One region of the Streptomyces sp. TRD_SC_5 genome, then DNA from elsewhere that is predicted to be linked to it. Evidence: predicted binding sites of a transcription regulator. Region 1 holds the regulator's gene; the other holds the start of a gene.
What was found. The regulator HspR, encoded in region 1, represses chaperone genes until heat shock. The targets are predictions, from matches to a motif close to TTGAGNNNNNNNNNCTCAA.
Positions count from the first base shown of each region.

Region 1 (15,231 bases):
TCGAGCTTGCCTTCGCGCGCGGCTGCCGTGAAGTCGGTGCCGAACTTCTCCAGGGCCTTGTACTGGCCCTCCGGGTCGGCGGTGGTCACCCGGCGCCCTCCCCTGATCTTCTCGAACGTGTCCAGCAGTTTCTTGGCGCTCGCGCCCTCCTGGGACAGTACGTCCCCCGCCTTGCCGCCCTTCGCCGCGATGCCGATGAGCAGGTGCTCGGTGGAGAGGTAATCGTCCCCCAGCTCCTTCGCCCGCTGCGAGGCGTCGGCGATGACGGCGAGCAGCTCGCGGTTGGGCTGGGGCGGGGCGACGGTGGCCCCGGTCACGCTGGGCAGCGTGGCGAGCACGCGCTCGGTTCCGGCGCGTACGGCCGCCTGGTCCGCCTCGACGGCGGCGAGCAGGTCGGTGATGTTGGCGTTGTCCTCGCCCGCGAGCAGGGCCAGCAGCAGGTGCGCGGGTGTGAGGTCCGCGTGTCCGTCCTGTACGGCGCGATTGCTCGCCGCCTGGATCGCGTCCCGGCTCTTGTTGGTCAGCTCTGCGTCCACTGCGCTCTCTCTCCTCCTCGGCGGGCGGGCACTTCCGTCTTCCTCAGCTTTGACTTGTCCAGCATGCGCAAAGTTGAGTCTATTCCACTCAAGGCAAGGAAAGGTAGCCGACTACTCTGGTGACATGCCGAATGAGCTCGACGTACGGAATCCCAGCACGGACTACCTCGCCTTCTGGCGCGAGTACCACCTGTGCACCCTGACAACCCTGCGCCCGAACGGCTCGCCGCACGTCGTGCCCGTGGGCGTGACGTACGACCCGGAGGCGGGGCTCGCCCGGGTCATCACCAACAAGAGCAGCACGAAGGTGGCGAACGTGCTGGCCGCGGGGCCGGCGGGCGCGCGGGTCGCCGTCTGCCAGGTGAAGGGCGGCCACTGGGCGACGCTCGAGGGGCGCGCGGTCGTCCGTACGGAACCGGAGCTGATCGCGGAGGCGGTACGCCGCTACGCCGAGCGGTACGAGCGCACGCCGGCGCCGAACCCGGACCGCGTCCTGATCGAGATCACGCTGGACCGCGCGATGGGGCGCGCCCCGGCGGCCTGATCCGGAAGCGTTTCTGGTTCCGGATCCGGTTCCGGGCAGCACAACGGCGCCATCGCGTTCAGGTCCACGATGGCGCCGCTGTGTGGGGGAGCGCCTGGGCGATTGGAACGACGGGGGAATCGCGTCAGGCGCTGCGGGGGGTGGCGGTGCTGGTTTCTGGTTCGATCAGCTGGTGGTCACGCTGGTCGAGATTGACGAAGACCATGCCGTAACGCACGGCACAGCGAACGGGTTGTGGGGCGCCCCGGGGCTTGCGAAGGCACCGGTAGGCACGGACGTCCTCATCCTCTTCACGCGCGACCAGGATCGGCTCGCCGAACAGGGTGACCATCAGCGAGTCGCCACGGTGGGGAATGGCCGTGACCAGATCGATGAAGTGCCAGCCCGAGCGGTAGGCGGTGGCCATTTCGCGTCTGAAGGTGCGGTCGTCCGGTGGGACAGTCATGTCATACGCCCGCTGCGGTCGGCGCGGTCCCCCAGCTGATCTCGCCGGGTCCCGCGCCGGCCTCGATGTTCCAGCTGATCTCACCGGGCGCGGTCGCCGCCTGGGAACCCCAGCTGATTTCATCACTGCTCAGTACGCCGTAGCTCAAGACCGCGACGAAAGCGGTGGCAAGCACCGAGCGAAGCATTCGCTTATACATAGTCGGCTTCGTCCTCACTTGTGGATTCATCTCCCCCGGCCTTAAGACGATGTCTCACCTGGGCACGCGAACACCACCGGGTCGATGCATCATGTTCCTGCACGTTCAGGAACCTGGGGGGTGGAGATATGACCACAAGCAACACAAAACAGGCACATCCTCATGGGATCACCGAACTATGCGACGCGGGAAGACGCCTTTACGCCAGCGCACTTCGCTCCGGCCGCATAGCGCGGAGCGAAGTAGAGCCGGCTCCCTGCCTTATGGACTTCGCGCTTCTGCACCCCGACCCGGATGACGCCGACTGGCTACGCCCAGTTCCACCGTCCGCCGCACTCGCGCAGCGGCTCCATCCCATAGAGCGCGAGATACAGGAACGCAGGCGGCACTCCGTCGAACTGGCCGACTCTTTCGAGCCGTTCATGGACATCAGCGCCCAGGACCCCCCGACCACACACGCCATCACGGTGTTGGAGGGGATCAACCGGATCAACGCCGCACTCGACCTCGCCACCGCCGAGTGCCGCACCGAAGTCCTCACCGTCCAGCCCGGGGGCGACCGGGGCGAGGACCGTCTGAGCGAAGGCCTGGAACGCGCCCTGTCGGTGGTCGACCGAGGCGTCAGCATGCGCACCCTCTACCAGCACACCGTCAGGCACAGCCAGGGCACGCTCGCCTACGCGGAACGTTTGGCCGCCGACAAGGTGGAGATCCGTACGCTCGAAGAACTCATCGAGCGCCTGATCGTCTTCGATCGGACGGTCGCGTTCATCCCGGCTCGCAACGACAACCAAGTCGCCCTGGAACTCCGCCACCCCGCGCTGATCGACTACCTGGTCAAAGTCTTCGAGCAGCTCTGGAACCGCGCGGCCCCGCTTCTCGAGGAGCTCCACTACGACCCGCCCCCCAAAGGCATCAGCGGCGTTCAGCGCTCCATCGCTCAACTCCTGGTCGAAGGCCATGTCGACGACTCCATCGCCCGCCGCCTCGGCATGAACGTGCGAACCTGCCGCGCGCACATCGCCAAACTGAACGCCACCCTCGGCAGCGGCAGCCGCGCCCAACTCGGCTACCTCATAGCCCAGTCCGGCATTCTGGATCAGGATCGCTGACCACGGTCGGCCTCGGCTACGCAACGGGGGGGAAGCGCGGCCACGACCGGGGCTGCGCCCGGAGAGTTCGTCCGCCCCAGGCCACGACCAACACTCCCTCCCTCACTACGATTTCACCACCGTCATCTTGTTGCACTGCAAAAAAGGGGGGGTCCCAGATGAGCAGAGATGCGGAAAAACCGGCACACCCGCACGGCGACCGGGAACTGTGCGAACCCGCGGTCCGGCTCTACACCGAGGCACTCCGCAAGGGCCGGATCGCACGCGCCGATCTCACACCCGCCCCGTGCCTGATCGACATGGCACTGCTGCGCCCCGATCCCCGAGACGCCGCATGGCTGCACCCGGCGCCGCCGTCAGCCGCGCTGGCGCACCTGCTGCAGCCCATCACGCGGGAAATCCACGAGCGCGTACAGCTCACGACTGCGCTGGCCAACTCCTTGGCACCCCTGACGGCCGTCGCCAGTGAGGACCCCAACCTCGCCATCACCGTGCTCGAAGGAATGCCACTGATCAACTCCGCGCTGGACAACGCCATGAGCGTCGCCGCGGAGGAGATCCTGACGGCACAGCCGGGCAGCACCCGCCCGCCCAAAGCCCTGAAGCAGGGACTGAGGCATGCTCTGCCCGCCATTGAGCGAGGCGCCCGCGTCCGACACATCTACCAGCATTCGGCGCGGTACGGTGCGCACCTCAAGAGCTACCTGAAGCAGATACCTCCCACCCATTTGCAAGTACGCACCCTTGAACAAACGATCGAACGGCTGATCATCATTGATCACGCGGTGGCGTTCCTCCCCGCCACCGCCCAGCGCGACGTAGCCCTCGAGATCCGGCACCCGGCCCTAGTCACCTATCTCGTCCAGGTCTACGAAGTGCTGTGGTCCCAGGCCACGCCCATCGCCGAGCACCTGCCACTCGTATCCCCCGACGCCCCCGTCACCGCCGTACAGCGCAGCATCGCCCGCCTTCTCGTCGAGGGAAACACCGATGAGATGGTGGCCCGCAAGATGGGCATCAGCGTACGAACCTGCCGCGCCCACATCGCCAAGCTCATGCAGGCCCTCAACGCCTCGAGCCGAACCCACCTGGGCGCTCTCCTCGTCCAGTCCGACATCGTCGGAACGACCCACCCCGCACCACCTCAACTCGACTCGCACAACCGGTAGTTCCACACCGTTGCCACCTGTACAGTCACCCTTCCCCCCACGTCTGTGACTCCTCTTCTTCAACAGAAAGAGCTGCCCAGCCGTGCACGTGGACTCCAGAGCCGCCCTCCGCGCCGCCGCCGCGGCCACCGCCCTAGTCATGGCCACCGGGACGGTGTACGCACTCGCCGCCACCCCGGCGTCCGCCGCAGCCGCCGCCTGCGCCTCGCCGCAATGGCAGGCGCAGCTCTTCGCGAACACCACCTTCAGCGGCACACCAGCCGCCACCGCCTGCGACGCCGCCATCGCCGAGAACTACGGCACCGGCGACCCGCCCGGCGCCACCCTCCCCAACGACAACTTCGGCGTCCGCTGGTCCGTGACCCGGGACTTCGGCTCCGGCGGACCCTTCTCGCTCACCGCCGAGGCGCTCGACGGCATCAGGGTGTACGTCGACGGGGTGCGCCAGATCGACCTGTGGCAGGACGTCACCACCCTCCAGAAGAAGACGGTCAACGTCACGATCCCCAAGGGCACCCACACCCTGCGCGTCGACTACGCCGCCTTCACCGGCTCCGCGAGCGTCAACTTCACCTACACACCCCGCACTTCCCCCGACGTGGACACAACCCCTCCCCTCGCCCCCACGGGCGCGAAGACGACGTACGACACGGCCACCCGCAGGGCGACCGTCACGTGGTCCCGGAACGCCGAGATGGACCTGGCCGGATACCGCGTCTTCCGCCGCCTCAAGGGCACCAGTACGTACATCAACGTCACAGGGGCCACCCACCTCACCGGCACCACATACACCGGCGTCCCGCCCGCGACCGGCGAGGTCTGGTACTACGAGGTCCGCGCGGTCGACAAGGCCGGGCGCGAGGGCCCCGGCAGCATCGACATGCCCGTCACCACCGTGGACGCGACACCGCCCGCCGCCCCCACCGGCCTGGCCGGCAAGTCCGAGGGAGCCGACACCAACTCCCTGACCTGGCAGGCGGTCCCGGACGCGGCGAAGTACGAGGTGTACCGCGCGGCCGGGGACTCCCGCGACTACGCGAAGATCGCCACGCTGGAGGCGATGGCGAGCCCGGCGTACGCGGACACAGCCCTCGACCCGGCGGTGACGTCGTACAAGTACACGGTCAAGGCGGTGGACGCGGCCGGGAACGCGTCGCCGTACGCCACCCACGTCGCCGTCGCCGGCCCGGACACCACCCCGCCCCTGCCGCCCACCGCGCCCACCGTCACCGCGGAGGACGACAAAGGCGTCACGCTGGCGTGGCAGAGCGGGGCCGCCGCCGACACCAAGGCGTACAACGTCTACCGCGCGCCGGAGGACCTGGACGTAGAGACAAAGGTCGGCACTACGGCGGAACTCACGCTCCAGGACACCACCGGCCAGGCGGGCCAGCGGTTCCGCTACCGCGTCACGGCCGTCGACGCGGCGGGCAACGAGTCGGCGAAGACGCAGTGGGTGGTCGGCGAGCGGGCGGTCGGCCCGGAGTCCGTACCGACCGCGCCGCAGGAACTGACCGGGACCCTCACCGGTGGCCGGCTGGAGCTGAAGTGGACGGCGGGCCCGTACGTCCCGGTCACCGAATACCGGATCTACAAGAGCGCGACGAGCCCTGTCCCCACCGGCCCCGACGCGGGGCCGTACCGCGTCACGCAGAACCCGGGCCTCGCCGTCGACAACATCCCGGCGGGCGAACGCGACGACTTCTACGCGGTAGTCGCGGTAACCCAGTACGGCGTGGCCTCCCCCGCCTCCGGCTCCTTCAAGCCCGTGTACCAGGCGCATCAGCCGCCCGCCGCGACTCGGATCTACGACATGTCCGGCCACGACGGGATGGTGTGGTTCGTCTGGGACCACGTGGAGGCGGACGAGGGGGCGCCCGCGATCACCGGCTACCGCGTGTACCGCGCGACGGAGCCCGGCGTCACGAAGGAGAACGCGACCGCGCTGCCGGTGACCACGGACAACGAGTTCAGGGATACGGAAGTGACCAACGGGACGACGTACTACTACGCCGTCGCAGCCGTCGACGCAGCGGGCGGCGAGGCACCACTGTCGGCAGAGGCCTCCGCCACCCCGAAGGCCGACACAACGCGGTGACGCGGCGCGGGGGGTGCGGGGTGATGCCGTTACGCGGTGCGGCGCGCGGTGATGCCGCGCGGCGGGTACGCGGTGATGCCGCGCGGCCGTGACTCCGCGAAGCGGGGGTGGGGAGCGGGGGCTTCGGTGGGCCCGTGGCGTTGGTTGCGTCTGGTGTGGGGGCCGCCTTTGGTGAGGGTGGCGTCGGAGGCCCGGCGGTAAAGGGCGCTCCTGCGTCGCGTCGCCTGCGGCGATTGCGCTGCGCTTCACCCTTGACCGCCGAACCTCCGCCGCAATGCTTAAGGGGGGCGGCCCCCGGGGGGAGCCCACGGGGAAACTCCGGCAAGTGGTCACTCACCGCTGCCGGGCGACGGGTGTGTGGGTGGGGCGCACGAGCTCTAGGGGGCGGCTCGGCCCCAGGCTAAGCGGGTGCGGGAACGGCCGCTGGTGCACCGCCCCCAAACTCGACGCACACGCGCACCCACGCCGGTAGGCGGCCGCCCAACCGGATCGACCTGCGGACCGTCCCGTCTGCGGGTGGGGCGCGACAGTTGAATGGGGCGACTCGGGCCGGTCTGGCGTCCACCCCCACCGGTGGTCGGCAGGACTGCAAGCAGGTTGCCGGGCTTGGTGGGTGGAAGGGCACCCAACGGTGTGGTTCTGCCGATGGCTGCGGCGCGTCTGCGACCAGCAGGCCACGCCGTGGCCGGGAACAAAACCCGGCGCGCCTGGGGGCCTTCCGGCCCGCCATCCCACCCACGCCAGCCGCACCATCCGATCGGTTCGCGCGGTTCGTGGGGCCGTTGTGGGTCGAAACGCTCCCATGACAACCGGAAGCGATACGGGTGGGACCGGTGTGATTCGTGAGGCGTCAGGACTCGTCAAGTGTCGAGTTCGTTGCACCCGACTCCCCCAAGGGGGCGGGTGAGGCGACCGGCTCGTGCAGAAAGCGACAGCCGGACCGCTGCCTCGGCCGTGACGGGGGCGGAAAAGCGCCCCGGCCGCACCCAAGCCCGCCAAGCGTCCCCCTGCAAGTCACCGACGGCCGACAAGTCACCACACCAAGCTCACCAGTCACATCCGCCGAGTCGCCCCCCGCAACGGCATCCCTTTTTCGATCCCACCGCGCCTGCGCGTGGGTCGAAACGCTCCCGCGATGACCGAAAGCCCAACGGCTGTGACGAGTGAGGCGCGAGGGGCGCCGAGATTCACCAATTGTCGAGTTCATCGCATCGGGCGACCCATCACAGCGACAACGGACTTCTGTACGTGGCTTGAGTCGACGTTTCCCGGGCGGAGCAAGAACTGGACGACACCATGCCCGACGGTCTCACCGGATGTCGGCTCGGACATACGAACACCCGAGGCACATGCCACGCCGGTGGTGTGGCATCCGGCCCGGGAAGGGCGAGGGTCTCGACCGTCGGCCCTACCGGCCGGGACGTCCGCCCCGGCCTTGATCGTCGACAGGACAACTCGCCCCTGGGTGCCCTTCCACCCACAAAGCCCAGCCCCGTGCTTGTAGCTCGACCGACCACCGGACGGGGTGGACGCCGAACCCGCCCGAGTCACCCCATTCAACTGTCGCGCCCCACCCGAGCAGACATCAGTCCGCAGGTCGACCCGGACGGCCGACCGCCCACCCAACCTGGGTGCGCGTGTGCGTCGGAATGGGGATGGTGAACCAACGACCGTTCCCGCACCCGCTGAGACTGGGGCCGAGCCGCCCCTAGACCGACCGCGCCCCACCCACCAACCCGACAGCCACCAAACCCACCCGCGCCCCTCCCCGGAGCCCCCGTGCAGGGCGTTTTTTCTTGGGCCGTCCCCTATTGAGCGTTAGCGGTGGGACGGGGCGGCGGGTCAAGGGTGGGCCGCAGGCCCATCGCGCAGCGACGCGACCGCAGGGAGCGCCCTTGACGCGCCGCCCCGGCCCACCGACACTCGAGCGCTCAGGACGGCCCGAAACCCCCAGACGCAACCAGTGGTTGTCTTTACCCCCGACCCCCAAACCCCCCAAACCCCCCACCCCCCCCAAGCCCCTCCACCCCGCACAGCGAAAGGCCCGGCACCCCATGACGTGGGGTCCCGGGCCTTCTCATGGCTCGCTCGGCCGGCCTACTCCGGCGTCCTCTTCGGGCGCCAGACCACCAGCGCGCTCGCCTGTTGCACGTCCTCGTACCGGACCAGGTCGCGCCGGTACGACGCGTGCACCTGCGCCTCGCGCTGCTGGAGCGCGGCCGCCGCGCCCTCCACCGCCGCCGAGAGTTCGGCGACGCGCTGCTGGAGCGCGGTCACCTGGTTCTCCAGCTCGATGATGCGCTTGATGCCGGCCAGGTTGATGCCCTCGTCCTGCGACAACTGCTGGACGGTGCGCAGCAGTTCGATGTCGCGGGCCGAATAGCGCCGGCCGCGCCCGGCCGTGCGGTCCGGGGAGACCAGGCCGAGGCGGTCGTACTGCCTCAGGGTCTGCGGGTGCAGACCGGAGAGCTGGGCCGCGACGGAGATGACGTACACCGGTGACTCGTCGGTGAGCTGGTACGGGTTACGACGCATGCGCGGGTCCATCTCATGCTCCCTTCGCGGCCTGGAACAGCTCCGCCCGCGGGTCCTCCCCGGCGGTCGCCTCACGGTAGGACTCCAGCGCCTCGCGGGCCTTGTCGTCAAGGTCCTTGGGCACCTCGACCTCCACGGTGACCAGCAGGTCGCCTCGGGTGCCGTCCTTGCGGACCGCGCCCTTGCCCCGCGCTCGCATCGTGCGGCCGCCCGGCGTGCCGGCCGGCAGCTTGAGGGTGACCGGCGGGCCGCCCAGCGTCGGGACCTTCACCTCGCCGCCGAGCGCCGCCTCCACGAAGGTGACGGGCACGGTGACGGTGAGGTTGTCGCCCTTGCGGCCGAAGACCGGGTGGGCGTCCACGTGGACCACGACGTACAAGTCGCCCGCCGGGCCGCCCCGTTCGCCCGGGCTGCCCTTGCCGCGCAGCCGGATCCGCTGGCCGTCGGAAACGCCCGCCGGGATCCGGACCTGCATGGTGCGCGACGACTTGGCGCGGCCGCTGCCCTTGCAGACCTCGCAGGGGTCCTGGGCGATGAGCCCACGGCCCCGGCAGTCGACGCACGGGTCGGTGAGCGAGAAGCCGCCACCGCCGCCGCGCGAGATCTGTCCCGTACCGACGCAGGTCGGGCACACACGCGGCGTGCCGTTCTTGTCGCCGGTGCCGGAGCATGCCTTGCACGGGGCCTGGCTGGACATCCGCAGCGGGACCGTGGCCCCGTCGACCGCCTCGGTGAAGCTGAGCGTCACCTCGGACTCGATGTCATGGCCGCGCCTCGGCTGCGTACCGGTACGGGCACCCGGGCCGGCGCCCCGGTTGAACAGGCCCCCGAACACGTCCCCGAGGCCGCCGCCGAACCCGCCGGCACCGCCGGTCTGGGCCCCGCCCTGGGCGCCTCCGAAGAGGTCGCCCAGGTCGAAGTTGAAGGAGCCGCCGCCGGCGCCCGGGCCCGGGCGGAAGCCGCCGTTCCCGAACAGAGCACGAGCTTCGTCGTACTCCTTGCGCCGCTTCGGGTCACCGAGGACATCGTTCGCCTCGGAGACCTCCTTGAAGCGGTCCTCCGCCTTGGCGTCGCCCTTGTTGGCGTCCGGGTGGAACTCGCGGGCGAGCTTCCGGTACGCCTTCTTGATCTCGGCCTCGGTGGCGTCCTTCGGGACGCCGAGAACCTTGTAGTAGTCCTTCTCGACGAAGTCCTTCGTGCTCATCCCCGACGTCCCTCCTTCCTGCTGCCGCTACAACACCTGTTACTGCTATGAGTACCGCTACTAGTACGGGTACTAGTACGGCTACTCGTATCCGTACCGCTACTCGTACCGCTACCGGTCACGTCAGCCCTCGTCCGGGCCACCGCTCTCCTCGTCCGGAGCCTTGGCTTCGGGCTCGTCCGCCTTGGCGGGCGTGGCCCCCGGCTGCGGCTCGGCCACCGCGACCCGCGCGGGACGGATGGTCCGCTCGCCGATCCGGTAACCAGGCTGCAGGATCGCGACGCACGTCGTCTCCTCGACATCCGGTGCGTACGAGTGCATCAGCGCCTCGTGGATCGTCGGGTCGAAGGGCTCGCCCTCCTTGCCGAACTGCTGCAGGCCCATCTTGGCGGCGACCGTCTCCAGCGATTCGGCGACCGACTTGAACCCGCCCACCAGCTCGCCGTGTTCACGCGCGCGGCCGATGTCGTCGAGGGTCGGGAGGAGCTCGCTCAGGAGGTTCGCGACAGCGATCTCCTTGACCGTGACCCGGTCCCGCTCCACGCGGCGACGGTAGTTCTGGTACTCCGCCTGCAGCCGCTGGAGGTCCGCGGTGCGCTCACTGAGCGCCATACGTACCTGGTCCAGCTGTGCGGTCAGAGCTACGTCCTGCTGTACATCCTGTACGTCCCCGGCCGGGGCCGCCGGGCCCGACTCCTCGACGGAGTCGGTCCCTGCCTTTTCGGGCGCGGCAGCCTGCGGTTCGGCGTCTTCGGGAGTGGCGCCGGAAGGGACGTCGGGCTTCTCCTCGAAGCCCGGAGTCTCCTCCGTCATGCGGCGCCTCCCTGACGACCGGCGCCGGCGTCCTTCTCGTCGTCGACGATCTCGGCGTCCACGACGTCGTCGTCCGCCTTGGCCTGACCGTCCGCACCGGGAGCGTCGCCGCCCGCGGCCTGAGCGCCCTCGGCGTTGGCGTACATGGCCTGGCCCAGCTTCTGAGAGACGGCCGCGACCTTCTCCGTCGCCGTGCGGATCTCGGCCGTGTCCTCACCCTTGAGCTTTTCCTTCAGCTCGGTGATGGACGTCTCGACCTCGGTCTTCACGTCACCCGGGACCTTGTCCTCGTTGTCCTTGAGGAACTTCTCCGTCTGGTAGACGAGCTGCTCGGCCTGGTTGCGGGTCTCGGCGGCCTCGCGGCGCTTGTGGTCCTCGTCCGCGTACTTCTCGGCCTCTTCGCGCATCCGGTTGACCTCGTCCTTCGGCAGCGAGGAGCCACCGGTGACGGTCATCTTCTGCTCCTTGCCGGTGCCGAGGTCCTTGGCACCGACGTGCATGATGCCGTTGGCGTCGATGTCGAACGCGACCTCGATCTGCGGGACACCACGCGGGGCCGGCGGCAGGCCGGTCAGCTCGAACATGCCGAGCTTCTTGTTGTACGCCGCGATCTCGCGCTCGCCCTGGTAGACCTGGATCTGGACGGACGGCTGGTTGTCCTCGGCCGTCGTGAAGATCTCGGAGCGCTTGGTCGGGATCGTCGTGTTGCGCTCGATGAGCTTCGTCATGATGCCGCCCTTGGTCTCAATACCAAGCGACAGCGGCGTGACGTCGAGGAGCAGAACGTCCTTGACCTCGCCCTTGAGGACACCGGCCTGGAGCGAGGCGCCGATGGCGACGACCTCGTCCGGGTTCACACCCTTGTTGGCGTCCTGACCGCCCGTGAGCTCCTTGACGAGCTCGGCGACGGCCGGCATACGGGTCGAGCCACCGACGAGAACGACGTGGTCGATCTCGGAGAGCTGGATGCCCGCGTCCTTGATGACGTTGTGGAACGGCGTCTTGCAGCGGTCCAGCAGGTCGGCGGTGAGCTGCTGGAACTGCGAGCGCGTGAGCTTCTCGTCCAGGTGCAGCGGGCCCTCGGCCGACGCCGTGATGTACGGCAGGTTGATCGAGGTCTCGGTGGAGGAGGACAGCTCGATCTTGGCCTTCTCGGCCGCCTCGCGCAGGCGCTGGAGCGCCATCTTGTCCTTGGAGAGGTCCACGCCGTGGCCGGAGTGGAACTGCTTGACCAGGTAGTCCATGACCCGCTGGTCCCAGTCGTCACCACCGAGGTGGTTGTCACCGTTGGTGGCCTTGACCTCGACGACGCCGTCGCCGATCTCGAGGAGCGATACGTCGAAGGTGCCGCCACCGAGGTCGAAGACGAGGATCGTCTGGTCGTCCTTGTCGAGGCCGTACGCCAGGGCGGCGGCCGTCGGCTCGTTGACGATGCGCAGGACGTTCAGGCCCGCGATCTCGCCGGCCTCCTTCGTCGCCTGACGCTCGGAGTCGTTGAAGTACGCCGGGACGGTGATGACCGCGTCGGCCACCTTCTCGCCCAGGTAGGCCTCGGCGTCGCGCTTCAGCTTCTGCAGGATGAAGGCGCTCATCTGCTGCGGGTTGAACTTCTTGCCGTCGAGCTCGATGTTCCAGTCGGTGCCCATGTGGCGCTTGACCGACCGGATCGTCCTGTCGACGTTGGTGACCGCCTGGCGCTTGGCAACCTCGCCTACCAGCACTTCACCGTTCTTCGCGAAAGCGACGACGGACGGCGTGGTCCTGGCGCCTTCGGCGTTGGTGATGACGGTGGGCTCGCCGCCCTCCAGAACGCTGACGACGGAGTTAGTGGTGCCCAGGTCGATGCCGACCGCACGTGCCATTTCGATTCCTCCAGCTGACTTGAGTGGAACAGACTCAAGGATGCACGACGGATCCCAACCCGTCAACAGAGCTGAGTCGAGGAGGCTCAACTCTTATGCGGCCCTTATGGGCATGAGCACGGCACGAGTACGGCACGCCCATGTCCGCCGATGCGCCATCTCGGGACGAAAGGCGTGAAAAGGTACGCCACATGCCCGCGAAGCGCATCTTCGACCTGGCGGTCACCTTCGCCCTGTTGCCGATCGCCGCCCCTCTCCTGCTCCTCACCGCGACGGCCGCAGCCGTAACGTCGCCGGGTCCGGTTCTCGTACGGGAAATCCGCGCGGGCCTGGCCGGCCGCCCCTTCGAGATGCTGACGCTCCGCGCCGATCCGCGCACCCCGGCCGGCCGGCTGCTGCGCCGGACGCGTCTGGACCTACTGCCGCGGCTGATCCACGTACTGGGCGGCGAGATGTCCCTGGTCGGCCCGTGCGCCCTGCCGCCCGGCCACCCGTCGGCCACATGGGCGAGACTGTTGGTGCGGCCGGGTCTCACCGGGCTGTGGCAGGTCGGCGGGCGCTCCGAGCTGCCGTGGGAGGAGATGGACGTACTGGATCTGCACTACATCGAGCAGCACTGGCTCGGCCTCGATCTGGCCATCCTGGCTCGCACGATCCCGGCGGTCCTCGCCGCCAAATGCTGAGGGAACCCTTACGCGACACAGATCACCGCATGCGCGGCTACAGTGCGGCGGCATAAGTGGGTACGCTCAGCACGGACTGGATAAGTTACCGCTTAGTAATCCCCACTGAGCTCTCACCCTCGCAGGCCCGAGGAGCCCCTCATGCAACTCGCCGCGATCATCGTGTCGCTGGTCATCACGGTGGTAGCCGTCGCGCTGTTCGGCCGAGCCGTCGCGCAGATCTACCGCTTCGTGCGGCTGGGCCAGCCTGTGCCCGCGGGCTCCCGCACCGGTGACCCCACACAGCGCACCATCACCCTGGCCAAGGAGTTCCTGGGCCACACCCGGATGAACCGCTGGGGCATCGTCGGCGTGGCGCACTGGTTCGTGGCGGTGGGCTTCTTCGCGCTGCTGCTCACGATCGTCAACGCCTTCGGCCAGCTCTTCCAGGCCGACTGGCTGATCCCGGTCATCGGCGACTGGCTGCCGTACGAACTCTTCACCGAGTTCCTCGGCCTGATGACGGTGCTCGGCATCGTCACCCTGATCGTCATCCGGCAGCTGAACAGGCCGAGCGGGGCGGGGCGCAAGTCACGCTTCACGGGCTCCAAGACGGGCCAGGCGTACTTCGTCGAGGCCGTCATCCTCATCGTCGGCGTCTGCATCATGACGCTGCGCGCCCTGGAAGGCGCGCTGCACCACGTCGACAGCTGGGAGCCCGGGTTCTTCGCCTCGTACCCGCTGATCGCGGCCCTCGACGGCCTGAGCGTGGGCACGCTCCAGTACCTCACCTACTTCTTCGCGGCGCTGAAGATCGTCACGTCCTTCACCTGGATGATCACGGTCTCGCTCAACACCAACATGGGTGTGGCCTGGCACCGCTTCCTCGGCTTCCCGAACATCTGGTTCAAGCGCGAGTCCGACGGCGGCACCGCGCTGGGCGCGCTTCTGCCGATGACCAGCGGCGGCAAGGAAATCAACTTCGAGGACCCGGGCGAGGACGACACCTTCGGCGTCAGCCAGGTCGAGCAGTTCAGCTGGAAGGGCATCCTCGACTTCTCCACGTGCACCGAGTGCGGCCGCTGCCAGTCGCAGTGCCCCGCCTGGAACACGGGCAAGCCGCTCTCCCCGAAGCTCCTGATCATGTCGCTGCGCGACCACGCGCACGCCAAGGCGCCGTACCTGCTCGCGGGCGGCGGCAAGGACATGGAGGGCAACGAGAAGGCGACGCCCGAGCAGCTCAAGGACGTCCCGGCGTCCGCCCTCGCCGAGGCCGAGCGCCCACTGATCGGCACGCTCGAAGAGAACGGCGTCATCGACCCGGACGTGCTGTGGTCCTGCACCAGCTGCGGCGCGTGCGTCGAGCAGTGCCCGGTCGACATCGAGCACATCGACCACATCGTCGACATGCGCCGCTACCAGGTGATGATCGAGAGCGCGTTCCCGTCCGAGGCGGGAACCATGCTCAAGAACCTGGAGAAGAAGGGCAACCCCTGGGGTCTCGCCAAGAAGCAGCGCGTCGAGTGGACGAAGGAAGTCGACTTCGAGGTGCCGATCGTCGGCAAGACGATCGAGGACCTGTCCGAGGTCGAGTACCTCTACTGGGTCGGCTGCGCGGGCGCGCTGGAAGACCGCGCCAAGAAGACGACGAAGGCCTTCGCGGAACTCCTCCACATCGCGGGCGTCAAGTTCGCGATCATGGGAGGCGACGAGAAGTGCACGGGTGACTCGGCCCGCCGCCTCGGCAACGAGCCGCTGTTCCAGCAGCTCGGCCAGGAGAACGTCGCGATGCTGAACATGGCGTACGGCGAAGACGACGAAGACCCGTCGACACGCAAGCCCAAGTCGTCGAAGAAGATCGTCGCCACCTGCCCGCACTGCTTCAACACGATCGCGAACGAGTACCCGCAGCTGGGCGGCGAGTTCGAGGTCATCCACCACACGCAGCTGCTCCAGCACCTCATCGACGAGGGCAAGCTCATCCCCGTCACCCCGGTCGAGGGCCTCATCACGTACCACGACCCCTGCTACCTGGGCCGCCACAACAAGGTC
Region 1 covers NZ_JBWZZS010000001.1:3,370,233-3,385,463, forward strand. Annotated here, with positions in the region: gene clpB (ATP-dependent chaperone ClpB) at 1-536, opposite strand, end outside; gene AC1P0E_RS15600 (pyridoxamine 5'-phosphate oxidase family protein) at 661-1,080, shown strand; gene AC1P0E_RS15605 (Rieske (2Fe-2S) protein) at 1,205-1,525, opposite strand; gene AC1P0E_RS15610 (hypothetical protein) at 1,527-1,700, opposite strand; gene AC1P0E_RS15615 (helix-turn-helix transcriptional regulator) at 1,853-2,836, shown strand; gene AC1P0E_RS15620 (helix-turn-helix transcriptional regulator) at 2,995-4,005, shown strand; gene AC1P0E_RS15625 (fibronectin type III domain-containing protein) at 4,088-6,103, shown strand; gene AC1P0E_RS15630 (heat shock protein transcriptional repressor HspR) at 8,201-8,650, opposite strand; gene dnaJ (molecular chaperone DnaJ) at 8,652-9,842, opposite strand; gene grpE (nucleotide exchange factor GrpE) at 9,966-10,655, opposite strand; gene dnaK (molecular chaperone DnaK) at 10,652-12,517, opposite strand; gene AC1P0E_RS15650 (sugar transferase) at 12,709-13,200, shown strand; gene AC1P0E_RS15655 ((Fe-S)-binding protein) at 13,342-15,231, shown strand, end outside.

Region 2 (15,231 bases), 1.6 Mb from region 1:
TTCCCTGACGTCCTCGGCCTCGTACGACGCCGTTCCCTCGAAGTGGTTGACGGCGACGATGTACGGCAGTCCGCAGCTCTCGAAGTAGTCGAGCGCGGGGAAGCAGTCGGACAGCCGGCGCGTGTCGGCCATGACGACCGCGCCGATCGCGCCGCGCACCAGGTCGTCCCACATGAACCAGAACCGCTGCTGGCCGGGTGTTCCGAAGACGTACAGCACGAGGTCGTCGTCGAGGGTGACACGGCCGAAGTCCATCGCCACGGTGGTGTGGGTCTTCTCCGGCGTCGCGGTGAGATCGTCCGTCTCCTCGCTCGCGGTGGTCATCACCGCCTCGGTCTTGAGCGGTGTGATCTCCGAGACCGAACCGACGAAGGTCGTCTTGCCTACGCCGAAGCCGCCGGCAACCACGATCTTGGTGGCTGTCGGGGCCCGGGTGCGGTCGGTCTGCCAGTCCCGGGCGCCCTCGTCCGCCTCGGGCGGGAGGGCCGGCAGGGGCACCTGAGGCTGGGGCGGGACCGGCGGTGTGTGCCCGGTGGCGCGGGCGTGGAAGGTCTCGGTTTCAGAGACGGCGGAGTCCACTCAGCACCCTTTCGAGCAGCGCGCGGTTCGGCTGGCCGGGCGCGTGCCCGGTCCCGTACACACGGATCTTTCCCTGGTCGGCCAAGTCGCTGAGCAGCACGCGGACCACGCCCAGCGGCATCTTCAGCAGTGCGGAGATCTCCGCGACCGTACGCATGCGGCGGCACAGCTCGACGATGGCGCGCAGCTCCGGCATGACGCGTGTCTGGAGGCCGCCGTTGGTCAGCTCGCGCCGCTCCTCGGGCGCCTCGATCGCCGCCACGAACGTCTCGACGAGCAGGACGTGCGTGAAGCGGGTACGGCCGCCGGTGAGCGAGTACGGGCGTACGCGGGCGGGCCTGCGGCCGTCGCCCCGTACCGGGAGTTTGGCGGGGGCGGGGGGCGGCGTCACAGGGCGCTCTCCAACGATTTGCGCAGCTCGCTGCGGAGTTCGGGGGTGAGGACGTGGCCGGCGCGGCCGACGAAGAGCGCCATGTGGTACGCCACGACGCTCATGTCGCAGTCCGGCGAGCCGTGCACGCCGAGCAGCGAGCCGTCGCTGATGGACATGACGAAGACGCTGCCCGCCTCCATCGCGATCATCGTCTGCTTGACGCCGCCGCCGTCCATCAGCTTCGCCGCGCCCTGGGTGAGGCTGGCGAGTCCCGAGACGATGGTCGCCAGGTCGGCGCTCGAACCCTTCGGGCCGTCCTGGCGGACGGAGGGGGTGGCCGGTCCGACGTTCCGCTCCGGGTCGGAGGACAGGAGGAGCAGCCCGTCGGACGACACGACGGCGACCGAGAGGAGCCCCGGCACCTCGTCGACGAGATTGCTCAACAGCCAATGGAGATTACGGGCTTCGCTACTCAGCCCGAACGTGCTGGACGCAGTCAACTGCGTGCCTCCTCAACTGTGTCCCCCTCGGTCTCTGTCTCTTTGGCGCTATCTGTGTCCGTACGGTCCGCGTGTGCCGAAATCTCCGCCTCGACATCACGGCGGCCCTTGATCGCGCCCTGGTGGAAACCGCCGAGCCGGCGCCGCAGGGCGTCCGCGTCGATGCTGCCGGAGCGCTCCTTGGGCTCTGCCGGGCCGGACTTGACGACGTTGGGAGTGCGCTTGGGCAGCCCCTTGTCGGTGACCGGCTCGACCTGGGTCCTGGTGGGGGCGGGTGCGGGGGCGGTCGGCGCGGTGGTGTCCTCGGTGCCGGCGTCCACCTCCGTATCGGCGTCCATCTCACCTGCGGGCGCGGCGGACTGCTGGGGCAGTCGCATCGCCCAGGTCGGTTCGTCGACCGGCGCTTCGGTGTCCACGTTCCCGTCGGCGGCGCGCTCATGCGTGTCGGGGCCGATGTCGTAGGGGCCGGGGGCCGGCGTCGTATCGGGCTCGACGTCGGCTGCCTGGCCGGCGTCAGCCGTCGGCTCGTCGTCGGCCTCCGCGTCCTCGCGGATCGTCCGCTCGGCCGCCTCCACCAGCGGGTCCTTCACGCCCTCCCGCAGCGGATCGCCGGGCATCGCTCCCGAACGCCCGGGCAGCGCGTTGGAGTTGGCCTCCGCGACCGACCCGGGCAGGTTCAGCGTGGGGGCGTCCCCCGCCACCGGCACCGCGGGCGGCGCGGCCATCGGCGGGGCGGTGGGCAGCAGTGCGTCGGGCAGTACGACGACGGCGGCCACCCCGCCCTGCTTCTGCTCGCGCAGCATCACCCGTACGCCGTGCCGGGCAGCCAGCAGCGCGGCCACGTGCAGGCCGATGCCGCCGTCGGTGCCGTCGCCCGGCTCGTACGCGTCCGGTGCGGCGAGGCGCGCGTTCAGGTCGGTGAGCCGGTCCGGCGGCACGCCGATGCCCTCGTCCTGGACGGAGAGCATGACCTCGCCGCTCTCCAGGAGCCAGCCGGAGAGCTCGACCTTGGCGTCCGGTGGCGAGAACGAGGTGGCGTTCTCCAGGAGTTCCGCTAGGAGGTGGCTGAGGTCGTTGGCGGCGAAGCCCGCGACCTGGGCGTGCGGCGGGATCGACTGGATGGCCACCCGCTCGTACCGCTCGATCTCGCTCACGGCGGCCCGCAGTACGTCGACGAGGGGCACCGGCCCCTGCTGCCCCTGTCCGTGCTCCGTACCGGCCAGGACGAGCAGGTTCTCGCCGTGGCGGCGCATGACGGTCGCCATGTGGTCGAGCTTGAAGAGGGTGGAGAGCCGCTCCGGGTCCTGCTCACGCTCCTCCAGGCTCTCGATGACGCCGAGCTGGCGCTCCACGACGCCCAGCGTGCGCAGCGAGAGATTGACGAAGGTGGAGTGGACGGTGTGGCGCATGCGCTCGAGCTGGGCGGCCGCCTCGGCGACCTGCTCCTGGAGTTCGGCGCGCTGGGTGGCGAGGGTCTCGCGCTGGCCGATCAGGTGCGTGCGGTCGCCGGCGAGCTTCTCCGCGCGGACACCGACCTCGGTGAGCCTGCCGTGCAGCGTGTTGAGGGAGCGTACGACCTGGGCGAACTCGTCGTTGCGTCCGTTGAAGCGGACCGGCTCGACCGCCTCGCCGCCGGGCTCCCCCGGCTCGGCGGCCAGCCTCGCGGCGCCGAGGCGCAGTACGGCGAGCGGCCGGGTGAGCGTACGGGCGACGGCTGTGCTGACGCCGACGGCGACCAGCAGGCAGGCGCCGGCCAGGGCGATCCGGATCTCCAGCGCGGTCACGTCGTCGTCGCGCAGCTGGGAGAGGCGGTTCACCTGCGCCGAGCCGAGAGACGACTCGACGCCTCGCATCAGGTCGATACGGGCCGACAGTGCGGCCTCGGCCTTCGTACGGTCGGTGCCGAGCTCGGAGTCGGAGAGCTGGGGCTGGTCGGTGAGGCGTGCGAGGTACTGCTCGGCGGTCTTGACCTCGGGGCCCGTGACGGTGGTCTTGAGGGACTCACGGGCGGCCTGCCCGGCGGCCTGGTCGAAGTCGCCGAGCGCGGCGAGTTCGCGTACGCGCGACTGCTGAGCGGCGGCGCTCAGCGCGTTGCGGGTGCGGACGCTCTCGGAGTCCGGGTCCTCCTCGGCGGGGACCAGGAGTCCGGTGATGGGGTCGATGCGGTTGCCGGTGTTCTCGCGCGGCACGGAGAGCGCGGCGAGCAGCAGCCCACGGGTGGCGGCGGCCTGCTCGACGGCCTGGCCGAGCGAGGCGGGCGCCCGGGTGGCCTCGGCGGCGCGCGGGGGCGTCTTGTCGGCGAGCTCGTCGGCGAGGTCCTGGAGCTTTTCGATCGCCTCGGTGTACGCCTTGTGGGCCTCCAGCGCGGTGCCCTCGCCGGTCAGGGCATCCCGGCGGATGCCGGGGATCCTGGCCAGGTCACGGTGCAGGCCGGCGGGGGCTGCGAGCTCGATCTCGTCCATCTGGCGGTCGACGCGGGCGCTGCGGTTCTCGGAGAGCCCCTGCTCACTCTTGCCTCCGCCCTCGCCGCCGCGTCCGGCCGCGATGTACGCGGTGACGTCGTCGCGTTCGTCGGCGAGGGAGTGGGCGAGGGTGACGGCCTGCCGGTTCAGTTCGGCGAGGGTGACCAGACGCTGGGACTCGGAGAGTTCGGAGGACGCGCTGAGGATGGCGGGCGTACCGGCGGCCAGCACGGTGACGCCGACGACGGCCACGCCGGCGACCAGCCGACTGCGTACCCGTACGGTGCGTTCGGTCCGCTCGCCATTGCCGCTGTCGCCACGAGGCCGCTTTTTCTGCACCGGTGCTCGCATTCTTGCTTGACTCGTCTGCTCACGTGGCCGAGGTGACGACTGGTCACTCAAGAGCGCCCCACCCCAGTTAACGGCTCGAATGGCTTCAGACCATTCCAGTGCTTTTGGGAAGAAGCCGCGCATCGCGCGCCCCGCCACCTGAACGAGTGAACATCAATCGGGAGTTGGCGAACAACTCCCGATCCTGTTCGTCTCACGGGCGCGCGGAGCGCCGGTTGGAAGTTCCGCCCCGCCTTTGGCAGGATGCGCCCCCGCAGCTTCGCGGAGTGCCTCATTCCGCCCATAAACCCGCGCGTCACCTGCGGTACGGGCCAATTGGGCGCCGCGCGAAAGCCGTCGACCGGCGCGCCGCCACCTCATGCAGACTTGGCCGCATGCGCTTCGAACTGGCCACGGCCCCCGGCAGCCCCGAACGCCCCAACGAGGACTGGGCGTCTGTCGCCCTGCCTGCCGCCGGCCAGGGTGGGGCGCTCGTCCTGCTGGACGGCGTGACCCCTCCGGCGGGCGACTACGGGTGCGTTCATTCGGTGCCCTGGTTCACCGCCCGGCTTGGCGGCGCACTGCTCGAATTGTCCGCTTCGCGGCGGGATTTGACCCTGACCGAGGTCCTGGCGGAGGCCATTCGCCGCACCGCCGACGCCCACCGCGACACCTGTGATCTTTCTCACGTGCGTACGCCCCAGGCGACGGTGGTCCTGGCGCGCTGGGGTGCGGACGAGGTCGAACACCTGGTGCTGTCGGACTCGGCGCTGCTGCTGGAGTCCCCGGACGGCACGGTGCGCGCGGTTCTCGACGACCGCCTCGACCGCGTCCCCCCGGAGGTGCTCTCCTCCCTCGCGGCGACCGATGCCCTGCGCAACACCGAGGCCGGCTTCTTCACGGCCGCCGCTGATCCCGCGGTGGCGGAGCGGTCGGTGACGGGGGTGAGCGCGCGGTCGGAGGTGAGGGCACTGGCCGCGCTGAGCGACGGGGTGACGCGCTGGGTGGACATGTTCGGCGCGGGCGACTGGGCGGACTGCATGGGCGTACTGCACAAGGAGGGCGCGCAGGCCCTGATCGACCGCGTGCGGTCGCTGGAGCACGGGGAGTCGGCCGAGCCGCTGGTACGCCGCTGGAAGCGGCACGACGACGCGGCGGCGGCTTACGCGGAGCTATGAGTGGGGTGCAGGTGGGGGCGCCTGTGCGGGTGCCTGCGGCGCTGTTCCCCTACCGGCCCCTTCCCGAACTGGGGGCACGCCCGCACGCGGCGGAGCCGCAAAATGTCACAGCCGGGAAGGGGCGGGGCGGGGAAGGCGCCACAGGCAACCAACGCCCGCACCCGCCAACGCACCGCACCCCGCCCCGGGCCTCCGCCGCCTCACCCCTCCGCCCGCGCGTTCAACTGGTGCAGCAGCCGCGCCAGTTCCGCCACCTCCGCCCGGTCCCAGCCCGCCAGCTTCCGTACGTACCGCGCCCGCCGCGCATCGCGCACCCGCCGGAACCGCGCCCGGCCCTCCTCCGTGAGCGCGACCAGCGAGGCCCGCCCGTCGGCCGGGTCGGGCTCGCGCGTGACCAGGCCGAGGTCCTCCATGGCCCGCAGCTGCCGGCTCATCGTCGCCTTGCCCACACCGAACCACGCGGCCAGTTCCGTGGCCCGCTGCCGGTCCGCCTCGTCGAGCCGTACGAGCAGCCCGTACGCCGCCGGCTCCAGCTCGGGGTGTACTTCGCGTGCCATGTCGCCGGAGGAAGCGCGGGCCCGGCGCAGAAAGACCGCCAATTCACGCTCCAGCGCGAGGAATTCTTGGTCCACACCACTCGCCTCCGGCGTGCGCCCGTCATCCGCTCTTCCGTTTCCGTGCACGTCAGAACTCATTGCGCGCTTTCCTCACCCTGAAGGTTTCTTTCACCAGCGTCCATTGCCGCAGCTCGGCCAGTATTTCGCAGGAGTAGACCAACGGCGGCACCCAGCCCCCCTTCCGCCCGGCCTGTCTACGTGCGTAGCTTCCTTGATGACATGCCCACGCCAGTGGCTTTTGTCGACAGGTCTCACCCGGACCTGTTTCACATCCCCCACCGAGCCTTTCGGAGGCACGCGATGCCCGTGCACAGATCCGGAACGGCCCGCCGCCCGCACACCGCGGCGGCCGGGATTCTCCTCTCCGTCCCAGCCACCCTCTCCGCTCTCGCCCTCCTCCTCACCCTGCCCGGAGCGGCCGCCGCCGCGGAGAAGCCCGAACGCGGCTCCGCCCGCATGGGCAACGGGGTCGTCAAGCACGACGGCCAGGGCGGCCTGCCGCGCGACACCCGCGCCGCCCAGACCGAAGGCGTGGACGTCAGCAGCCACCAGGGCAACGTCAACTGGTCCTCCCTGTGGACCAGCGGCGTCAAGTGGGCCTACGTGAAGGCCACCGAGGGGAACTACTACAAGAACCCCTACTTCGGGCAGCAGTACAACGGCTCGTACAACGTCGGCATGATCCGCGGCGCCTACCACTTCGCGACGCCCGACGACTCCAGCGGCGCCAACCAGGCCAACTACTTCGTCGACAACGGCGGCGGCTGGTCGCGCGACGGCAGGACGCTGCCCGGCGCGCTCGACATCGAGTGGAACCCGTACGGCTCGCAGTGCTACGGCAAGACGCAGAGCGGGATGGTCGCCTGGATCCGCGACTTCCTCAACACCTACAAGGCCCGCACCGGCCGCGACGCCGTCATCTACACGGCGACCAGCTGGTGGAAGACCTGCACCGGCAACTACGGCGGCTTCGGCTCCGCCAACCCGCTGTGGATCGCCCGCTACAACACCACCGTGGGCGAACTCCCGGCAGGCTGGGGCGTACAGACCATGTGGCAGTACACCTCCACCGGCCCCATCGTCGGCGACCACAACAAGTTCAACGGCGCCCTCGACCGCGTCCAGGCCCTCGCCAACGGCTGACCGGTCCGGCCAGACCCGGTCCCGCGGCCGCCGCGGGGCCGGTGCGGGCGCCCCGTCAGTCCCCCGGAAGCTGTGCGACCGCCGCGACCACCGCCAGCAGGGACTCCTCGTCGGCGAGCGGATGTGTCGTGGCCGTGGCGATGAACCCGGCGTCACTGAGGTGCGTGAGGAGCAGGCCCTTCAGCTCGGCGGCCCGCGCGCGGTCCGGCGGTGCGTAACAGAGCACCAGGCTGCCCGACGGACGCAGCAGACCGGCGACGACCTCCAGCTCGCGCGTGGCCGGTCCGGTCCAGAAGACGTTGACGTCGACGGCCAGGATCTTGTCGTAGCGGCCGAGCGTCTCGGGATCGGCGTCGGCGAGGGCCGTATGGAGGAACGCGGCCCTGCCCGCCGACACGGCATCGGCGTTGCGCTCACCCGCGGCCGCGACAGCCACCTCGGAGCGGTCCAGCCCCACGAGCTCGCCCCGCGGCAGGCGCTGCAGAATCAGCTCGGCCGCGGCACCACGCGCGCAGCCGATCTCCAGTACGCGGTCGTCGGGGCGTACGTCGAGAAGGCCGACAGCCACCGTGAGCCGCTCCGGAACGCCCATACCGCCACCTCGCCCTCGCCGTCGTCCTCCCCCGCCGTTCGCTTTCTACCTCCGTTGTATCCGATTACCTGCCTTTTCGCGCGGAAGCCGCCCGCCGCCTCGCTCAAGCGGAAGCCCCCCGCCCTCGTACGAGAGGAGCAGGGGGCTTGCCACGGCCGGGCCACCGGAGGCGTCCGTCACGCCGCCGCCGGCACCCGTACCTCTGCCGGGGCCAGCGCGATCTCCAGGACCTGGCGGACGTCGGTAACCGGGTGAACCTCCAGCTTGTCGAGGATCTCGGCCGGTACGTCGTCCAGGTCGGCCTCGTTCCGCTTCGGGATCACGACCGTCGTGATGCCCGCCCGGTGCGCCGCCAGCAGCTTCTGCTTCAGGCCGCCGATCGGGAGGACCCGCCCGGTCAGGGACACCTCACCCGTCATGGCCACGTCCGTACGGACGAGCCGCCCGGACAGCAGTGACGCCAGGGCGGTCGTCATCGTGATGCCCGCGCTCGGGCCGTCCTTCGGCACCGCGCCCGCCGGGAAGTGGATGTGTACGCCCCGGTCCTTCAGGTCCCCGACCGGAAGCTCCAGCTCAGCGCCGTGCGAGCGCAGGAAGGAGAGCGCGATCTGGGCCGACTCCTTCATGACGTCACCGAGCTGGCCCGTGAGGGTCAGCCCCGCACCCCCCGTCTCCTCGTCCGCCAGCGACGCCTCGACGAAGAGGACGTCACCGCCGGCGCCCGTGACGGCGAGACCTGTAGCCACCCCCGGAACCGCCGTACGGCGCTCGGACGGATCCTGGGCCGATTCGGGGACGTGATGCGGCCGGCCGATCAGGCCACGGAGGTCACCGTCCGTGACCGTGAGCGGCAGCTTCCGCTCGCCGAGCTCGTGCTGCGCCGCCACCTTGCGGAGCAGCCGTGCCACCGACCGCTCCAGGTTCCGTACGCCCGCCTCACGGGTGTACTCGCCCGCCAGCTTGCGCAGCGCGGAGTCGTCGAGCGCGACCTCGCCGGGCTCCAGGCCGGACCGCTCCAGCTGGCGCGGAAGCAGGTGGTCGCGGGCGATGACGACCTTCTCGTCCTCCGTGTAGCCGTCGAGCGTGACCAGCTCCATGCGGTCGAGCAGCGCTTCCGGAATCGCCTCCAGGACATTGGCGGTGGCAAGGAAGACCACATCCGACAGGTCGAGCTCGACCTCCAGGTAGTGGTCGCGGAACGTGTGGTTCTGCGCGGGGTCGAGCACTTCGAGCAGCGCGGCGGCGGGGTCGCCGCGGAAGTCGGACCCCACCTTGTCGATCTCGTCCAGCAGGACGACGGGGTTCATGGACCCGGCTTCCTTGACGGCGCGCACGATCCGCCCCGGAAGAGCCCCGACGTACGTACGCCGGTGTCCGCGGATCTCCGCCTCGTCGCGTACGCCGCCGAGCGCGACCCGTACGAACTTCCGGCCCATCGCGTGCGCCACGGACTCGCCCAGCGACGTCTTGCCGACGCCGGGCGGGCCGACGAGGGCCAGCACCGCGCCGCCACGACGCCCGCCGACCACACCGAGCCCGCGGTCGGCCCGGCGCTTGCGCACGGCGAGGTACTCGGTGATGCGCTCCTTCACGTCCTGCAGACCGGCGTGCTCGGCGTCCAGGACCTCCTTGGCGCTGCGGATGTCGTACTGGTCCTCGGTCCGCTGATTCCACGGCAGCTCAAGAACGGTGTCGAGCCAGGTCCGGATCCAGGACCCCTCGGGCGACTGGTCGGATGACCGCTCCAGCTTGTCGACCTCCTTGAGGGCGGCCTCGCGCACGTTCTCGGGGAGATCGGCAGCCTCGACGCGGGTCCGGTAGTCGTCGGACTCGTCCTCGCCGCCCTGGCCGTTGATCTCGCGCAGCTCCTTGCGTACGGCGTCGAGCTGCCGGCGCAGCAGGAACTCGCGCTGCTGCTTGTCGACACCCTCCTGTACGTCCTTGGCGATGGACTCGGCGACGTCCTGCTCCGCGAGGTGCTCACTGAGCCACTTCACGGCGAGCTTGAGGCGGACCACCGGGTCGGCGGTCTCGAGCAGCTCGACCTTCTGGGGGGTGGTGAGGAAGGGCGAGTAGCCGGAGTTGTCGGCGAGGGCGGAGACGCCGTCGATCTGCTGGACGCGGTCGACGACCTGCCAGGCACCGCGCTTCTTCAGCCAGCTGGTGGCGAGTGCCTTGTACTCCTTGACCAGGTCGGTGACCGATCCGGGAAGCGGGTCGGGCAGCGTCTCGTCGACGCTGGTGCCTTCGACCCACAGCGCGGCGCCGGGCCCGGTCGTCCCCGCGCCGATCCGGACGCGGCTGCGGCCGCGAATCAGGGCGCCGGGGTCGCCGTCGGAGAGCCGCCCGACCTGCTCGACGGTGCCCAGGACGCCGGTCGCGGCGTACGTACCGTCGATACGCGGAACGAGAAGCACCTGTGGCTTGTTGCCACTGGAGTCGCCGCTGGAACGGGCGGCGGCCTGGGCGGCCTCCACCGCGGCGCGTACGTCGGTATCGGAAAGGTCCAGGGGCACCACCATTCCCGGCAGCACGACCTCGTCGTCGAGCGGCAGCACGGGCAGGGTGAGCGGGTTGGACGTCGATGCCATGATCTCCCCTTCGGCAGTTAACTTGAGCTATGCCGACTCAATGCTTGCGCCGTGCCGGATGTTCCCCGGCCGGGATCACGTTCGCTGTGAGCGATCAACGCTCCCCAAAAAGCAAGCCAGGTAATAGCCTCGCTCGCCACCCACTCCTTACCAAGGGGCCCGAATGCTCAGCACACCCTTCGATTCCACCGCCGAGGCGATCCGTGCGTGGGTGGACGGATGGGTCGTGTCGCGGGGTGCGGCGCACCCGGTGCCGCAGCCCTGGGGCCTCACGGTCGACGTCGGACTTCCCCACCACGCCACCCGGCACGTCATGACCGAGGCGGACGAGGCGACGGTTCGCAAGCTGGCCGAGACGTACGGCGCGCCGGCCGTCTGGCTCAAGGTGCCCCTGGAGCCGGAGACCGTCGCGGCGTGGCTCGGCCCGGAGTGGGTGTCCGACGGCCCGGGCTGGTTGATGACGACACCGCTGCGGCCGCTGTACGGCACCGGCGTCCCAGACGGCTACACACTCAAGTCCTGGGAGCGGGGCGGCGTGACCCGCCTCCTGGTCCTCGCCCCCGACGGCGGCTTCGCCGCACGTGGCCAGGTGGCCCCGACCGGCAGGACGGCGGTGGTGGACCAGGTGGAGACGGACCCGGCGCACCGGCGCAAGGGCCTGGGCGCGCTGGTGATGCGTACGCTCCAGGGCGCGGCGTACGAACAGGGAGCCACAGTCGGGGTGCTGGGCGCGACGACGGAGGGCCGGGGGCTGTACGAGTCGCTGGGCTGGCAGGTGTACGCCCCTTTGGTCGGCGTAACCTATTCGGCCGCCGCGAGTCGTGGCTAAGCCGATTCGCCTCGCCTGACGGCAACCGACGGTCCGGGAGGACGCCGGCGATGAACGGAACCCACCACGTGGCAAGTCTCAACACCCCTCCAACCCCACCCGTCACAGCTGTAACGCTTCCAGTCGTCATGGGAGCGTTTCGACCCACAGCAACGCCATGAACCGCGCGAACCGATCGGATGGCGCGGCCTGCTGGTCGCAGATGCGCCTGGGCCATCGGCAGAACCACACACCCCTGGACGCCCCTCCACCCACCAAGCCCAGCAACCTGCTTGTGGCCCAACCAACCACCGGACGGGGTGGACGCCGCACCCACCCGAGTCACCCCATTCAACTGACGCGCCCCACCCGCATGGACATGAGTCCGCAGGTCGTCCCGGACGGTCGGCCCTCCACCGGCCTGGGTGCGCGTGTACGTCGAGTTTGGGGATGGTGCACCAACGGCCGTCCCCGCACCCGCCGAGCCAGGGGCCGCACCACCCCCAAGACCCCATGCGCCCCACCCACACACCCGCAGCCCGGCAACGACAGCCCAGCCACTCCCCGAGCCTCCCCCGTGGGCTCCCCCCGGGGGCCGCCCCCCAGAAGCACTGCGGCGGAGGACCGGCGGTCAAGGGTGAAGCGCAGCGCAATCGCCGCAGGCGACGCGACGCAGGAGCGCCCTTTACCGCCGGGCCTCCGACGCCACCCTCACCAAAGGCGGCCCCCACACCAGAAACAACCAACGCCCCAGAACCACCAACGCCCCCGCCTCAGTCACCCTCCCCCAACACCCCGTCACCAGAGGCTCCGCCCCCAGGGTTTGTTCCGCCCCTCCGGCAACGCCAGGATGGCCCCGCCCACAAAAAGAAGCACCGAACCGTCACCCGGAGGTTCCCCCATGGCAAGCCAGGCTCCGTACGCCATCACCATCGACCGGCGCGAGGGCCCGTACGGCGAAGTCGTTCTGCGGGAGCGTGGAACCCACTTCGAGATCATCGCCAACGGCTGCTTCCTGATGGACACCTCCGACGGCCGCTCCGAGCGACTCCTCGTCGACGCCGCCCTCGAAGCACTCCCGACCACCGACCGGACCGACCCCACCGACCGGACCGAGACGCCCGCCCGCCCCTCCCCCGCCCTCCTCGTCGGCGGCCTCGGTGTCGGCTTCTCCCTCGCCCGCGCCGCCGCTCAGCCTCGCTGGGGGCGGATCACCGTCATCGAGCGTGAGCAGGCGATCATCGACTGGCACCGTGAGGGCCCCCTGGCCCGGATCACGGGCGACGCGCTCGCCGATCCACGATGCGAGATCATTCACACCGATCTCGTGGATTACGTCCGGGAAAACCGGATCGGGAGTGTTGGTACGTACCAGGACACGTACGACGCGCTCTGCCTCGACATCGACAACGGCCCCGACTGGACCGTGACCGAAGACAACGCCAATCTCTACTCCCCGCAGGGACTTGCGGGGTGCATGAGGCGGCTGAGACCAGGGGGAATCCTCGCCGTCTGGTCGGCCAAACCGTCCCCGGCATTCGACGACGCGTTGCGGAATGCCGGATTCAACTTGGTTCGGACGGAAGAGATCCAAGTTGCCCGGGGCGTTCCTGACGTGGTCCATCTCGCGGTTCGCCCTGCGTAGCCGGGACGCTGTCAGTGCATCTACGCTGCTGCCCTACACGTGGGATAGAAGAGAACTCCCAGGGGCGGGGCAATGGAGCAGCAGACACACACCAGCCACAACGGCCTCGCGGCCACTCCGGGCGCTCAGCGCCGGGTGCTGGTCGTCGAGGACGACGCGACCATCGTCGACGCCATTGCTGCGCGACTTCGCGCCGAGGGCTTCCAGGTGCAGACAGCCGTCGACGGACCCGCGGCGGTGGACGCCGCCGAGGCGTGGCAGCCCGATCTGATGGTTCTCGACATCATGCTGCCGGGCTTCGACGGGCTCGAAGTCTGCCGGCGCGTGCAGGCGCAGCGGCCGGTACCGGTCCTGATGCTGACGGCACGCGACGACGAGACCGACATGCTGGTCGGGCTCGGGGTAGGCGCCGACGACTACATGACAAAGCCGTTCTCCATGCGCGAGCTCGCGGCCCGCGTGCACGTCCTGCTGCGCCGCGTCGAGCGGGCCACGCTCGCCGCCTCGACGCCGCGCAGCGGCATCCTGCGCCTCGGCGAGCTGGAGATCGACCACGCACAGCGTCGCGTGCGCGTGCGCGGTGACGACGTACACCTCACTCCGACCGAGTTCGACCTCCTGGTGTGCCTGGCGAACACGCCGCGCGCCGTGCTCTCGCGCGAGCAGCTGCTCGCCGAGGTGTGGGACTGGGCGGACGCGTCGGGGACGAGGACCGTCGACAGCCACATCAAGGCGCTCCGGCGGAAGATCGGGGCGGAGCGGATCCGTACGGTCCACGGTGTGGGCTACGCACTGGAGACTCCACCGGCATGACCAGACCGGGGAGGCCGGGAAACAGGCCGGGCAACGACCCGGGGAACAGACCGGGCAACAGCCCGGGGAACAAGCCGCGCAACAGCCCGCGCAACGCCCCGGGCCACAGGCCGGGGAACCGCCCGGGCCACACCCCGGGCCACAGGCCGGCGAACAGGCTGCGTCCCTTCTCGATCAAGACCAAGCTCGGCACGCTCGTCGTCGTCTCGGTCTTCATCACCACTGGTCTGATCCTTGTCGCACTGCGCACCAAGACCGAGCTGCGCTTCATCACGGTCTTCTCCGTCATCGCGTCGATGCTGATCACCCAGTTCGTGGCCCACAGCCTGACGTCACCTCTCGACGAGATGACGACGGTGGCCAAGTCCATCGCGCACGGTGACTACACCCGGCGGGTGCGCGGCGCGGGCCGCCGCGACGAGCTGGGCGACCTGGCCGCCACGATCAACCGCATGGCGGACGATCTGGAGGCCGTGGACCGGCACCGCAAGGAATTGGTCGCCAACGTCTCCCACGAGCTCAGAACCCCCATCGCGGGGCTCAGAGCGGTACTGGAGAACGTCGTGGACGGGGTGTCCGCCGCGGACCCCGAGACGATGCGTACGGCGCTGAAACAGACCGAGCGGCTCGGCCGGCTCGTCGAGACCCTGCTCGACCTCTCCCGCCTCGACAACGGCGTCGTACCGCTCAAGGCGCACCGCTTCGAGGTCTGGCCGTACCTCTCGGGCGTGCTCAAGGAGGCGAACGTCATCGCCTCGCAGCGCGGCCTCGCCTCCGGGTCAGGCAGTCATACCCGTACGGACGTACATCTGCATCTGGATGTCTCGCCGCCCGAGCTGACCGCGCACGCGGACATCGAGCGGCTGCACCAGGTCGTCGCCAATCTCCTCGACAACGCGGTCAAGCACAGCCCGCCGCACGGCCGCGTCACCGTGCGCGCCCGGCGCGGCCCGCAGCCCGAGAGCCTGGACCTGGAGGTCCTGGACGAGGGGCCGGGAATACCGGAGTCCGAGCGGCACCGGGTCTTCGAGCGTTTCAACCGCGGCAGCCTGCCGGCCCCGCACGGTCCGGGCAGCGACGGCGGTACGGGCCTGGGCCTCGCGATCGCGCGCTGGGCGGTGGATCTGCACGGCGGACGGATAGGTGTGGCCGAATCCGCGCGTGGCTGCCGGATCCAGGTCACTCTTCCGGGGAAGCCCGCGCCCCGTCCATTGACGTAGGGTCGAACCGGAAGCACACGTTCTGCGTGTCTTCCTTTGGGGGTGCGGCCCAAAGTGGGCCGTAACCACGGTCCGTCCTACCCGGACCACAGCGGACCACACCGGAACCACGCTTGTTTCCCGCCATTCCAGGCGCCGAAACCAGCTCTCCGATGTGACTTACGCGACGGAAGGCCCGCCCGGCCTGCACCTCTCGGCCGGGGAGGCGTAGCCTTTATTTCCGCTGTCCATCACCTTGCGAAGCGGAAGAGGGCGGTTAACGCCGTGTCGTCTCAGTCCCCCAGTAGCCCGAGCGTCTCGACCGACCAAGACGGGCAAGGGAAGAACCCTGCCGCTGCCTTCGGTCCCAATGAGTGGCTCGTCGACGAGATCTACCAGCA
Region 2 covers NZ_JBWZZS010000001.1:5,011,251-5,026,481, reverse strand. Annotated here, with positions in the region: gene AC1P0E_RS23240 (GTP-binding protein) at 1-579, opposite strand, end outside; gene AC1P0E_RS23235 (DUF742 domain-containing protein) at 560-970, opposite strand; gene AC1P0E_RS23230 (roadblock/LC7 domain-containing protein) at 967-1,452, opposite strand; gene AC1P0E_RS23225 (sensor histidine kinase) at 1,449-4,253, opposite strand; gene AC1P0E_RS23220 (hypothetical protein) at 4,640-5,422, shown strand; gene AC1P0E_RS23215 (MarR family winged helix-turn-helix transcriptional regulator) at 5,623-6,117, opposite strand; gene AC1P0E_RS23210 (lysozyme) at 6,340-7,182, shown strand; gene AC1P0E_RS23205 (SAM-dependent methyltransferase) at 7,238-7,774, opposite strand; gene lon (endopeptidase La) at 7,951-10,365, opposite strand; gene AC1P0E_RS23195 (GNAT family N-acetyltransferase) at 10,529-11,194, shown strand; gene AC1P0E_RS23190 (spermidine synthase family protein) at 12,075-12,818, shown strand; gene AC1P0E_RS23185 (response regulator transcription factor) at 12,891-13,631, shown strand; gene AC1P0E_RS23180 (HAMP domain-containing sensor histidine kinase) at 13,790-14,851, shown strand; gene AC1P0E_RS23175 (multifunctional oxoglutarate decarboxylase/oxoglutarate dehydrogenase thiamine pyrophosphate-binding subunit/dihydrolipoyllysine-residue succinyltransferase subunit) at 15,116-15,231, shown strand, end outside.
Region 2: a site for HspR is predicted at 10,388-10,406, ahead of lon (endopeptidase La). Genes of this name have one in related genera too.